Regions from separate parts of the Priestia sp. YIM B13551 genome, predicted to be linked through region 2. Evidence: riboswitches for the same ligand, from Rfam matches in the RefSeq annotation. Region 2 holds a riboswitch; each other region holds the start of a gene.
What was found. A riboswitch is a leader RNA that binds a small molecule or an ion and turns the genes downstream of it on or off. The one in region 2 is predicted to bind S-adenosylmethionine.

Region 1: it holds a riboswitch for S-adenosylmethionine, as region 2 does, so the genes downstream of both, ACFX4N_RS07680 (trans-sulfuration enzyme family protein) here and ACFX4N_RS03440 (Na+/H+ antiporter NhaC family protein) in region 2, are expected to answer to the same signal.
Region 3: it holds a riboswitch for S-adenosylmethionine, as region 2 does, so the genes downstream of both, ACFX4N_RS08755 (hypothetical protein) here and ACFX4N_RS03440 (Na+/H+ antiporter NhaC family protein) in region 2, are expected to answer to the same signal.
Region 4: it holds a riboswitch for S-adenosylmethionine, as region 2 does, so the genes downstream of both, ACFX4N_RS08295 (bifunctional homocysteine S-methyltransferase/methylenetetrahydrofolate reductase) here and ACFX4N_RS03440 (Na+/H+ antiporter NhaC family protein) in region 2, are expected to answer to the same signal.

The regions. Positions count from the first base shown of each region.
Region 1 is NZ_JBHZOX010000001.1:1,513,830-1,517,038, forward strand. It holds gene ACFX4N_RS07675 (trans-sulfuration enzyme family protein) at 1-197, opposite strand, end outside; gene ACFX4N_RS07680 (trans-sulfuration enzyme family protein) at 181-1,326, opposite strand; SAM riboswitch class I at 1,398-1,515, opposite strand; gene ACFX4N_RS07685 (hypothetical protein) at 1,682-2,344, opposite strand; gene ACFX4N_RS07690 (spore coat protein) at 2,414-3,209, opposite strand, start outside.
Region 2 is NZ_JBHZOX010000001.1:663,466-666,674, forward strand. It holds gene ACFX4N_RS03430 (LacI family DNA-binding transcriptional regulator) at 1-379, opposite strand, end outside; gene ACFX4N_RS03435 (hypothetical protein) at 504-632, shown strand; gene ACFX4N_RS03440 (Na+/H+ antiporter NhaC family protein) at 672-1,982, opposite strand; SAM riboswitch class I at 2,069-2,175, opposite strand; gene ACFX4N_RS03445 (ABC transporter permease) at 2,277-3,044, opposite strand; gene ACFX4N_RS03450 (ABC transporter ATP-binding protein) at 3,037-3,209, opposite strand, start outside.
Region 3 is NZ_JBHZOX010000001.1:1,724,082-1,727,290, reverse strand. It holds gene ACFX4N_RS08765 (GNAT family N-acetyltransferase) at 103-609, shown strand; gene ACFX4N_RS08760 (M20 peptidase aminoacylase family protein) at 657-1,811, shown strand; SAM riboswitch class I at 1,875-1,976, shown strand; gene ACFX4N_RS08755 (hypothetical protein) at 2,044-2,286, shown strand; gene ACFX4N_RS08750 (M20/M25/M40 family metallo-hydrolase) at 2,756-3,209, shown strand, end outside.
Region 4 is NZ_JBHZOX010000001.1:1,629,336-1,632,544, forward strand. It holds gene ACFX4N_RS08290 (YkvI family membrane protein) at 1-544, opposite strand, end outside; SAM riboswitch class I at 889-995, shown strand; gene ACFX4N_RS08295 (bifunctional homocysteine S-methyltransferase/methylenetetrahydrofolate reductase) at 1,103-2,941, shown strand; gene metH (methionine synthase) at 2,942-3,209, shown strand, end outside.

The DNA.
Region 1 (3,209 bases), 850 kb from region 2:
ATGGTGTTTTCTAAAGCCTCACGAGTTGGATTTCCTGAACGAGAATAGTCATAGCGGCCGTTGTTCGTCTCATCTTCTTGGTTAAATGTAGATACCTGATAAATAGGTACGTTAACCGCTCCAAAATGACCGTCAATTCCTGTATTTGCATGAATTAAGTTCGTACCGAATCTATGTTTATTATTGTTGGTATGCATCAAATGCCTCCTTCAAATCTTTAATTAAATCATCTGCGTGCTCAATTCCAACTGATAATCGCAGTAAACAGTTTGTTACTCCGACACGATTTCGAATTTCCTCGGGAATATCAGCGTGTGTTTGACGAGCTGGGAATGTCATTAAACTTTCCACGCCTCCTAAGCTTTCTGCAAATGTAATAACTTTAACATTTTCCAAAAGCGTGGACACGATGTCAGGGTGTGAGACAGCAAAAGAAATCATGCCTCCAAATCCAGTCGCTTGTTTCTTCATGATTTCATAGCCTGGATGTGTTTCAAGACCAGGGTAATACACTTTTTCTACGAGATCATGAGCAGTAAGCCAATTTGCAATTTTCAGTGCGTTTTCGTTATGCTTTTCCATACGAAGCGCTAGCGTCTTAACACCGCGCAACAACAACCAGCTATCTTGTGGACCTAAGACTGCCCCAGCTGCATTTTGATAAAAACGAATTTTCTCTCCTAAGCTACTACATCGAGCGACTACAAGACCAGCAACTACATCATTATGACCCCCAATGTATTTGCTCGCACTATGTATCACAATATCTGCTCCAAGCTCTAAAGGACGCTGATAGTAAGGGGACATGAATGTATTGTCAACGATAGTAAGCAAATCATGCTGTTTAGCTAACGCAATTGCTTCGGGCAAATCAGTCACGTGCATCATTGGATTTGTAGGTGTTTCAATAAATAAAGCTTTCGTGTTGGGACGAAGCGCATCTTTTACTTGCTCGAGATGGGCTGTGTTGACGTACGAAACAGTAATTCCTTGCTCTGAAAAGATTTCATTTAGTACTCGGTACGTTCCTCCGTATAAATCCTCTGATACAATTAAATGATCTCCGTTTTTAAATAGTGCTAAAACTGCCATTACACCCGCCATTCCTGAAGCGAATGCTACTCCTACTTCTCCTTTTTCTAAAGCAGCAATTGCTTCTTCCAATGCTGTACGAGTAGGATTTGCCGTACGTGCATAGTCAAATCCTGTACTTTGCCCTAAAGCAGGATGAGCAAATGTTGATGCTTGATAAATGGGTGTTGTAATAGAACCTGTTGAAGGGTCACGACCTACTCCTGAACGAACTAATAAAGTTTCAATTTTCATCTATTTCTCTCCTTAACTCAAAATAAAAAACACTCTTCACAGATGGAAGAGTGTTCGTTTATACACGATTTCTCTCATCTGTTAGAACAATACTGATGTTCCACAGGAATTAGCACCGTTCAAATGAATGTTTCATTTGATGGTTGCCGGGCATCGTAGGGCCAGTCCCTCCGCCACTCTTGATAAGAGTTCTATATAATTGTTGGTGGTTAACGTTTGTTGTTAATAACTTTAATAAAGATTTTCTTTATTGTCAACATAATTTTCTAAAAAATTTAAATCATCTCATTTGTTTATTCAATATACTTGTCCTGATAAGCACATTAAAAAAGAGACGACAGCGAGGTCTCTTTTTCTAAGGCAAGTGCACAGATTTTACGTGAGCTAACTTCCAATACATACTTTCTCCATTTGCCGTAATTAGTTCAACAATATTATTAGAAACTTCTTTAAGTACGCCAATTTTTTCTGATTGATCCCCTAAATCTAATACGACCAGTTGATTTTCATATTTTTTAAGCTGCTCTTCAAAGTTTCTGACAAAAGGTGCAGAGGCAGGCCTTACTGGAAGCTCTTTGTCACTTAAAGAATAAGGGGTTAACTCATTACTGTAAGGAGTAAGCCATTTCAAATGATGCAGAGAAACAAAGACATTTTTATACACTGGAGAATAAAACACAAGATAATCATTCAGCACGCTTGTGATATAACCATGCAATGATTTCCCTCCCGTTACATAAATTTCAATAAATTTCCCTTTTGCCTGCTGTAAAATATTACGATAAGAAATCCGCTGACTTTCTTCTATTAAGTTCTCTTCTATTTCACGTAAAACCGTATAGTCTTCTTCCGATACTTCCCGCAAACAATGCATGTGTAAAAGAGGAATATACAAATAATCATGTCCATTATACAAAACCATAATATCTAATCCAAGATCAATAAGTCTGCCAACAAATGTCGTTTTACCTGAAATATCTAATTCCACAATTTTATTGATATAATGATTCATACTCATTCTCATTTTCCTCCTTTTCCCTATATGATAGAAAAGGTGCTTTATAAGCACCTTTTATGTTCCATTTCATCATGCTTTCCAACGATAATTTTTCGTTTTAATAACTTTCTCGCTTGGTGCTGAAGAGCGTGAACCCGTACGGCGTCCTCGAGAGCGATCGTCTGTACGTCCTCCTGTGCGACGTCCTGTACGGCCTCCCGTGCGGCTTCCTGTGCGTCCTCCCGTACGGCTTCCTGTACGTTCTTCTGTAGACTTTGCAGCTGCAGTCTCTCCATTTTCTTCTGTTTGCTCGTTATTTTGATTGTTGTCGTTTTGCTTAAAAGCTCCTTTTGCTCCTACACAAATGGTTTTAACGTGTCTTGGCTGTAAGCGTAATACTTGATTATTCTGAACAAGTGTAAATGTGCCGTTTAGACTTTGTACTAACACGCCCTCTACCGCTTCAGGTCCTCCATTGTTGATAGATACCCATTTATGAGAAAGGTGTGCAAACAGATCGTTAAAACTTTTGGATTTCATATATTCTGGTTCTTGGCTCACGAAGAGTTCATTTGCAGATTGATTAGTTTGATTTCCATTGTTATTTTGATATTCACTCACACTCTTAACGTGGTCAGTGTTAATATAGATGATACCATCGTCCTCTGTGAGTAATACTATATAAGCAGATTCAAATGACCCTAAGACATCGAGAAGCTGACCCGCTTTTTTCTCAGGTCCTCCTTGGTTAACCTGCACATATTTAGTTTTCATTAATGATAAAGTTCCAGCAAAAGTTTTTCCTCGGTATAATTCTAGTTCTTCGTTAAACCCTGTAAAGGTTTGCGCTGAATTTGACATAGTATCTTCAGTAATACTCTTTACA
Region 2 (3,209 bases):
TGCTTGCTCTAGAACAAATAATCACTCCATCAACTTGCTTTGTTTTCAGCATATGAAGCGCTTCTTCTTCTTTTTTCACATCATAGTTCGTCTGACAAATGACAAGCTGATACTGCTTTTCTAACGCTTTAGATGCCACTCCTTCTAAAAGCAGACTAAAATACGGATGATTAATAAAAGGTAAGACGACGGCAATCATATTTGTTTTCCCTTTTGATAAGTGAACGGCATTAATGTTTTGTTCATAATTAAGTTCGTGAATAACCTGCTCTACCAGCCGGCGTTTCTCTTCTTTTACATACGGATGATGATTTAGCACCCGGGATACAGTCGAAACAGATACACCCGCTTTTTTTGCGATATCTCGGATATTTGTCATGTTTTCACCTTTTTCTCTTGCGCTGAAACGCGTTTCATACTTTATTCTCATTATAAAGTGAAACAGCAAGAAGCTAAACCCGTTACCATCGTGTTTTTATTCATTTACGTAAGGAGGTCATTTCATGGGTATTTTATTATTTATTTTATTATGCGGAATTGAAATTGGAGGAGCGGCTTATGCACTTAAACAAAATGAGACGCTTTGGAAGGAGTTAGATGAAGAAAAGCCGACTGATTTTTTCAAACAGTAAAAAACCCTTAAAAAGAACATTCTTTTTAAGGGTTTCATATTACGCAGCTTCTTTAGATGACTTAGACTTTTTATTTAAACGAGGAAATCCAATTACAATCGCAATGATTCCGCAAACCGCTGTTAACATTGGATAGAATGTAAATGGAATAATCTCAATCGGTGAAACTTTAGCAAATCCTGCTGCGAGAAGCATTTGTGCGCCGTAAGGGATAAGCCCTTGAACGCTGCATGAAAACAAGTCCAGCAGACTGGCTGATTTACGATTATCAATTGAATACTTATCAGAGATTTCTTTTGCTAACGGACCTGCTGTAATAATTGAAATCGTGTTATTAGCCGTCGCTAAATTAGTTAAACTTACCAATCCGGCGATGCTGAATTCTCCGCCTTTTTTTGTTTGAATGCGTCGTGTTAATAAATTCAATAAGAACTGAATACCGCCATTATAGCGAATAAGCTCAACCATTCCGCCAATTAACAGAGATAAAATAATTAACTCTGACATTCCGCCAATACCTTCTGTCACAGTTTTAGCAAGAGAAGAAAGCGTGTAGCTTCCGTCAGCTAATCCAATCACGCCGGCTAGCACAATTCCTCCGGTTAAAATGCTTAATACGTTTGCACCAAATACTGCAGCAATGAGTACGCCGATATAAGGCAAGATTTTAAACCAGCTGAAATCTTTAATTTCTACTGATGACGTGTTTCCTAGCGTCATTACAAGCAATAGAATCACTGTAACAATCGCTGCAGGAAGTACGATAAAAAAGTTTACTTTCAATTTATCTGTCATATTTGTTTTTTGCGTACGAACTGCCGCAATCGTTGTATCAGAGACAACAGATAAATTATCACCAAACATTGCACCGCCAATCACACCGGCTATTGCCAATGTAACAGAAACATGCGCTTGCTCACTGATTCCTACAGCGATAGGTCCCAGCGCAGCAATTGTTCCCATTGATGTTCCCATCGAAATTGAAATGAATGCGCCAATAACAAAGATTCCTGCTACGACTAAGCTTTGCGGAAGCACAGAAAGCGCTAAGTTTACCGTTGAATCCACAGCTCCCATGCCTTTAGCGACTTCAGAAAAAGCACCTGCTAAAATAAAAATAAGCACCATAATAATGATATCAGGATGTCCTGCTCCTTTAGCAAAACGCTCCACTTTTACATTAAGTGAATCTTTGCGGTTCATAGCCAGCGCCACAATGGCTGCAATGATAATGGCTACTAATACAGGCAGCTTATAAAAGTCTCCCGTTATAATTCCTGATCCGACAAACAGGACTAAAAAGACGCCCAGCGGTAACAGCGCCCAGCCGTTTCCTTTTTGTTGTTCCATTCTTAACACCTCTTGTTTACGTAATAAAAAAAGACCTCTTCTTATTGATAAGAAGAGGTCTCTTATTTTGTATCATAAGATTACCCTTCTCATCTTCCAAACGAAACATCGTCTGCTGGATTTGGCACCGCACTGCGTACAGCCAGTTGCCGAGACATCATAGGGCCAGTCCCTCCGTCTCTCTTGATAAGAAGTTTATAGTTGTTTTAAAAATAGTCTTTCACTACTGTAATCTCTTTTTATTTAATTGTCAAATGCTATTTCAGAAAAATATATAGTGCGAAAATTCTCACATCAATTAGCTACGTCTCGTTTTAAAAACGCTGCCCAAGCTACGCCCATAAAGAAGACAAAATGCGCGACTAAGACGAAGATTGAAAATGGAATCGTCATGCCGTCAAACAGCGGTTTCATTCCGTCCATATACTGCACAAAGTTCGTGTTGGCAAATAATAAAAATTTCCCCCACCATAAGCCTAACTCTGATACTAGTCCTGTTACAGCTTTCGCGCCGATACTTACGACAATAGCTAGACTTGAAGCAAGCGCGCTGTTTCTAAATAAAGACGACAGCATGAATGCGAACGTCATCATCATAAACGTTTCCATATACGCACTGTCATACGTAAGCGTAATGTTTTTAAGCAGCTGCGCATCTCCTTCTAGACTGGTAAATCCAAAGAACAAGGCTCCCCATACAAACGAAAAAAGCAAATAGCTCAGTAAATAATACAAGCTAATTAAAATGAGGGTTAGGTACTTGGATGCTAAAATCGTTGAACGTCTAGCAGGGCGAATTAAAAGAAGCTTAATGGTACCTGCCTCAAACTCTTTTGCAACCATTGACCCTCCAACAGCAAGAGCAAAAAATTGAACAAGAATGAGCATACCTGAACTAAATGACAGGAAGTTCAAAATGTTGTCTTCCGTTCCCGCACTGTTTGCTACTTTCTTCATTAAAAGAGCCATACAAAGAGTTAAAATACCGATTGTAATAAACGTGACTTTTGTACTTCTTTTATGAAACCATTTCATATGTTCATTTTGAATTAACTTAAGCATGGTGCTCTCCTTCCGTAACGGACATAAACGAATCTTCAAGCGTCTCATACACAGGAGTGATTCGGTAGACTAAAATATCGCTGTCCACTAATTTTCTATTCACAGCTGGAATTTGTTCTTTTACAATCGCCACGTCGATACTATGTGATCTCATCGTTACTTCAA
Region 3 (3,209 bases), 1.1 Mb from region 2:
AGTTGTATAGTGAGTACGCAAGGCGCCAGTCTGTCTTTTTTAATTCTTAGTAAACTTATAAGTTAAATAAAATATTTAAACACTGCATAAGGAGGCGAAGAGATGAAAAATGAATTCCGTTTGGCAACAAATGACGACGCAGATAACTTATTGAACTTAACTCTACAAGCATATAAGCCTATTCGAGAGCGAGGCATTCCTTTCTTAGCAGCTACTGCTGATCTTGCCCTTGTTAAGAAAAATATTTCTCAAAACCTTTGCTATGTATATGAAGAAGATAAAAGAATCGCTGCAACTGTATCTATACGAATGCCTTGGGGAGAACATCCAGGTCCGTTTGCTGTTCCGCATCTTTGGTGGTTTGCAGTGGACCCGTCGTTTGCCAGGAAAGGCGTTGGTTCTAAGCTGCTGCATCTAGTAGAGGAAGAGGTAATAAAAAATACGTTTAAATCACCAGGTGTGTCTTTAGGAACAGCAAAAGAACATCCTTGGTTAGTTGAGATGTATGAACGAAAAGGATATGTTCAAGCTAAAGAAAAGCACCTTGCAGAAGGTTATACGACCGTATTTCTTTATAAAAAATTCAATGAGGTACACTATTTGTCGTAAAAGATAGAGAAGTGATCCAAATTAAGAAATGTGAAAGAGTGATAAATATGACCGATCAATTACTACTAAACGAGCTAATAGACATACGCCGTGAGCTGCACCGGTTTCCAGAACTTTCAATGAAAGAATATGAAACAACTAAACGTATTAAAAAGTGGTTAAAACACTATGATATTTCTATAGCGGATGAATTCCAATTAGACGTAGGAGCAGTAGCAGAAATTGTGGGAGGAAAGCCGGGACCTATTATCGCTATTCGAGCTGATATTGATGCGCTGCCAATTGAAGAAAAAACCAATCTGCCATTTGCTTCTGAAGTGAACGGTGTTATGCACGCATGCGGCCATGATTTTCATACGGCTTCTATAATCGGAGCAGCTATCCTTCTTAAAGAGCGTCAGCAGGAGCTTTGCGGTACGGTTCGATTTATCTTTCAGCCAGCCGAAGAAACGGCTTCTGGGGCAAAAATGCTAGTTGAAAAAGGTGTGCTCGAAGGAGTGGAAGCGATATTTGGGATGCATAACAAACCGGATCTTCCTGTAGGAACCATTGGTATTAAACCGGGACCTTTAATGGCAAGTGTTGATCGTTTTGAAATTGACGTCAAAGGAGTAGGAGGTCACGCGGGTATTCCTGAAAAAACAATAGATCCGATTGCTGCTGCTGGTCAAATTGTTACTAGTTTACAAACCATTGTCAGCCGTAATCTCAGCCCCTTTCAAAATGTTGTTGTCAGCATAACTCAAATCCATGGAGGGAGCTCGTGGAACGTCATTCCTGACAAAGTAACGCTTGAAGGAACTGTGCGTACCTTTCAAGAAGAAGCGAGAGAAAAAATACCGGCTCTTATGAAACGAACTGCTGAAGGGATTGGCGCAGCTTTCGGGGCTTCAGTAGACGTTAAATGGTATCCATATCTTCCTGTAGTAAACAATGATGATACGCTGGAAAAACTAGTTACTAAAGCGGCAGAGGATCTTAGTTATCAAGTCGTAGAAGCTGAACAATCGCCTGGAGGAGAAGATTTTGCCGTATATCAGCAGCATGTACCAGGATTTTTTGTATGGATGGGTACAGCTGGAGAATATGAATGGCACCATCCTTCTTTTTCATTAAATGAAGAGGCATTACTTGTAGCAGCTTCTTATTTTGCTAATCTAAGCTTTCATTTTTTGAATTCATTCCATTACCAAAAAAATTAAAATATTTTTATTTTTCTATTTACGGGGATGGAATTGTTTGATAAAATAAATTTTAAATTAAAAAAGTTATCACGAGTGGACGAGAGATCTGGCTCTTTGACTCCACAGCAACCTACGAATGTAAGGTGCTCCTACCAGCAAAGCATGTGCTTTGGGTGATAAAACGGGTGAAAAACTCATTTTGCATCAAAGCAAAATGAGTTTTTTTATTTTTCTAAAAGGAGAGGGTTTTATGAGTCATACAGCAGTTGCAGCACATACAGGAGAGAAAGCATTAAAGGAAGCAGTGAAATTATTAGGAAAGCATTATCAAGTAGCTTATCGCGAATTAGAAACATTTTATGAAATTGTGGTCGAAAACCATGTTCGTACATATGCTGTAGGCATAGATATTAAAGATGTACAAAAAGCAAATGAACTAGAAATTTATTCATCATGCTGTTCCAAGCTTGAGCGAGTAGGCTGTCTTTTATAGAAGAAGTCTGCTCGCGCCTCTATTTTTTAAGTGTTTTTAAATAGAAAGCATGGTTTTTGACAAGCAAAGAATCTGGTGGGTATAATCAATACTCACTAGGTTTTAAAATTAATCATAAATTGTCGAAATTTTTACGCAAATTAAAGGTTACATTCGAAATGAATTGTGGTATGTTATAAAACAAGAATATTTTATGAAAGGAGCATTGAAATGGAAATGTCTCTTGAACACGGAAACGATGCAGGAAGCGAACAGCTTATTGATCGTATCCTAGACTTTTTAGAAGATGACGAAAAGTAAAAAAAGAGTGTGCGGTGCTATCCCTAGCCGCGCACTCTTTTTTTATCATGTGCGTAAAGGCAGCGCCATACTATGATACATAGGGATAGAATGAAAGAGTCTCTGTCAAAGGGATTGACGAATGGTTTTGTTTGATAGAAAATTTAGAAAAAGGAAAGAGATGAAGGGTATGTCGAACAAAACATCTTTGTATCAAACAAAAGAACAGTTAAAAAAACTTGTAAGCGAATTGGTTTCTATACCTAGCGTGACAGGAACGATGGCAGAAGTGGAAATGGCTGAATCGATAGCGTCTTATTTATTGAAGCTGCCTTACTTTCAAAAAAACGAGCAAGTCGAGCTTCATTCAACAGGAGACGGACGGTCGATTGTCACAGCTTTTGTTCAAGGGAAAAATACGAATAAAACAGTTGTACTAGTAAGTCATTACGATGTAGTGGATGTACAAGATTATGGACAGTGGAAAAAGGATGCTTTTCACGCTGATACATTAACGAGTACTTTTTATAACCATATGGAACAAGTTCCGGCGCACGTACAAAAGGATATGATAAAAGGAGACTGGCTTTTTGGCAGAGGAACGATGGACATGAAAGCAGGCATTGCCCTGCATATCAGTATGG
Region 4 (3,209 bases), 970 kb from region 2:
ACTTCCACTGCGTGACGAGCGTTAGATCCGGCTTCGTTTGAATCAGTGAGAAATAGCTGATATTTGGCACAAAGATGATAAAAGCAAATGAAAGCATCATCGGCACAACAAGAGAATTAACCATTAAAATACCGTTAATTCCTTTTGCGATAAATATATAAGTTAAAACAATTGTAAAAATCATCCCAACAGGAGGCCACAGTCCAAACTGCTCTTTTCCTATTGCCCCCGTACTAGCTAGCATGACTGAAGTTACTCCAAATAAAATGACAATCATTACACCGTTTACCGCTTTTCCAAGCACATCACCAAATAAATATGTATTAAGCTGCTGATAAGAAGAAGCCCCAATTGCGTGCGAAAGCAGCATCATTTTTGAACCTAGCCAAATAAAAAACAAGCCGCTGACCAAAATTCCGACCATTCCAAGTTCCCCGTACTGTGTAAAAAATTGAACGATTTCCTTGCCTGTTGCAAAACCGGCTCCTACAACGGTGCCTACATACGTAGCAGCAACCTGCAGCGTGAGTTTCCACCTTTTCATGCCCATCACCCTTCTACCCTTCATAGTTCACTATATGTAGAAACGATTAAAAAAAGACGAGCCTTTTTATGTGTAAATCTACGCATATCCCAGCGCTTGTGCCTTTTCGTTTATTTTTTATTTTTCATTTTCTTTTTGTATTTCTCACAAAAAACTCCTTAACCCCTAACATAACAGTCATTTTTAAACAAAATATACGGATATTTTCCCTTTAGCTTTTAAATTCCCCTCAATATTTGCTGGAAATTCACAATTTACTGTTGTATAATTTCTAAAAATCAGATAAATTATTAAATAAGTATTCTTTCTATTTAAAAAAATATGTTTCAATTATATACAATTGATTCTTATCATGAGAGGTGGAGGGACTGGCCCTTTGAAACCTCAGCAACCAGTCGTTAGAGACATGGTGCTAAATCCAGCAAGCAATTTATTGCTTGGAAGATAAGAAGGCGAAAAAAGTCTTCTTCTTAAGAAGACTTTTTCTATTTTATCGGCATATTGCATAAAACGAATCACTCGTGAAATAGAAGCGGAACAATTTAAGGAGGTTTTGACATGGGGTTACTTGAAGATTTAAAGTCTAAAATTTTAATTGGGGATGGTGCCACTGGTACCCTCCTTTACTCACACGGTATTGACAGCTGTTTTGAAGAACTAAACATCACCAAACCAGAAGAGGTTTCTCGTATTCACAGAGCCTATGTAGAAGCTGGTGCAAACGTTATTCAAACAAATACGTACGCTGCTAATTATCAAAAACTTGCCCGTTATGGATTAGAAGATTCAGTCAAAGACATCAATGTTGCTGGTGTAAAATTAGCGAAACAAGCTGCAAAAGATAAGGCTTACGTGGTTGGTACACTCGGCGGAATTCGTTCTTTCCAAAAAAACGCTATTAGTTTAGAAGAGGTTAAGCGAAGCATTCGTGAACAAATGTTTTGGCTTTTAAATGAAGGCGTGGATGGCCTTTTATTTGAAACATACTATGATTTCGAAGAATTAAAGACCGTTCTTACACTGGCAAGAAAAGAAACGGATAAGCCTATTATTACCCACGTTTCCCTGCATGATATTGGCGTGCTGCAAGATGGCCGTCCTTTAGCAGATGCATTAAAAGAATTAGAAGCGTTGGGAGCAGATGTTGTCGGGCTAAACTGCCGCTTAGGTCCTTATCATATGATTCAGTCTCTTGAAGAAGTACCGCTTCCTGATCGTGCTTTCTTATCTGCTTACCCTAATGCCAGCCTTCCGGCGTATGTGGAAGGAAAGCTGGAATATGAAACTAATGAAGACTACTTTGTAGAAAGCGCGCGTTTATTCCGCGAACAAGGGGTTCGCTTAATTGGAGGATGCTGCGGTACAACACCAGCTCACGTACGCGCAATGTCATCTGCCTTAAAAGACCTGCCTCCGATTACAAGCAAAGTCGTTAAAATGAGACCAGCCGTTACGGTTCAAGAGCGTGAGCAGCAGGATAAACCTCATATGCATGAAATTGTGAAGAAGCGCCGCTCGGTTATCGTCGAGCTAGATCCGCCTAAACAGCTTGGTCCGACGAAATTTTTAGAAGGCGCAAAAGCACTTGATAAAGTCGGCGTAGATGCTATTACATTAGCTGATAATTCTCTTGCCTCACCTCGCATCAGCAACTTGGCAATGGCAACACTGATGCAGCAAGAAACAAAAGCACGACCGCTTATTCATATTACCTGTCGCGACCGAAATTTAATTGGACTTCAATCTCATTTAATGGGACTTCATACGCTAGGAATGAATCAAGTGCTTGCAATTACCGGTGATCCGTCAAAAGTTGGCGATTTCCCTGGCGCCACTTCGGTCTACGATTTATCTTCATTTGACTTGATTAGTTTAATCGCTCAGTTTAATGAAGGACTATCTTATTCCGGTAAACCGCTTGGTCAAAAAACCAATTTTTCCATCGCAGCTGCCTTTAATCCAAACGTGCGTCACTTAGACCGAGCCGTTCAGCGTTTGGAAAAGAAAATCGACTGCGGGGCTCACTATTTCATTACTCAGCCTCTCTATTCAACTAAGCAAATTGAAGAGGTATATGAAGCAACCAAACATTTAACAACACCGGTATACATCGGGATCATGCCGTTAACAAGCGCAAGAAATGCTCGATTTATTCACCATGAAGTACCTGGAATTAAATTATCAGAAGATATTCTAGAACGCATGGATGCAACGGGAAATGACCGGATTCGCGGTGAAGTCGAAGGTCTTGCGATTGCAAAAAACTTAATTGATACAGCATATGAGTTATTTGACGGTATTTACTTAATTACGCCGTTTATGCGCTATGAAATGACCGAGATTCTAACACGCTATATTCATGACAAGCAACTTGTTACATCAGAAAGGAAGATATAAATGAGCTCACTTATCGAACAACAACTAAAGAAGCGAATACTCGTCATCGATGGAGCAATGGGAACGATGATTCAAGATGCTGATTTAACCGCTGAAGATTTTGGCGGCGAAGAATATGAAGGCTGTAACGAATATTTGACTCGAACAGCGCCTCATGTGATTCAGCGCATTCATGAAGAGTACTTTGCAGCAGGTGCCGACATCATTGAAACCAATACGTTTGGCTCAACATCTACCGTACTTGATGAATACGATTTAGGTCACTTGG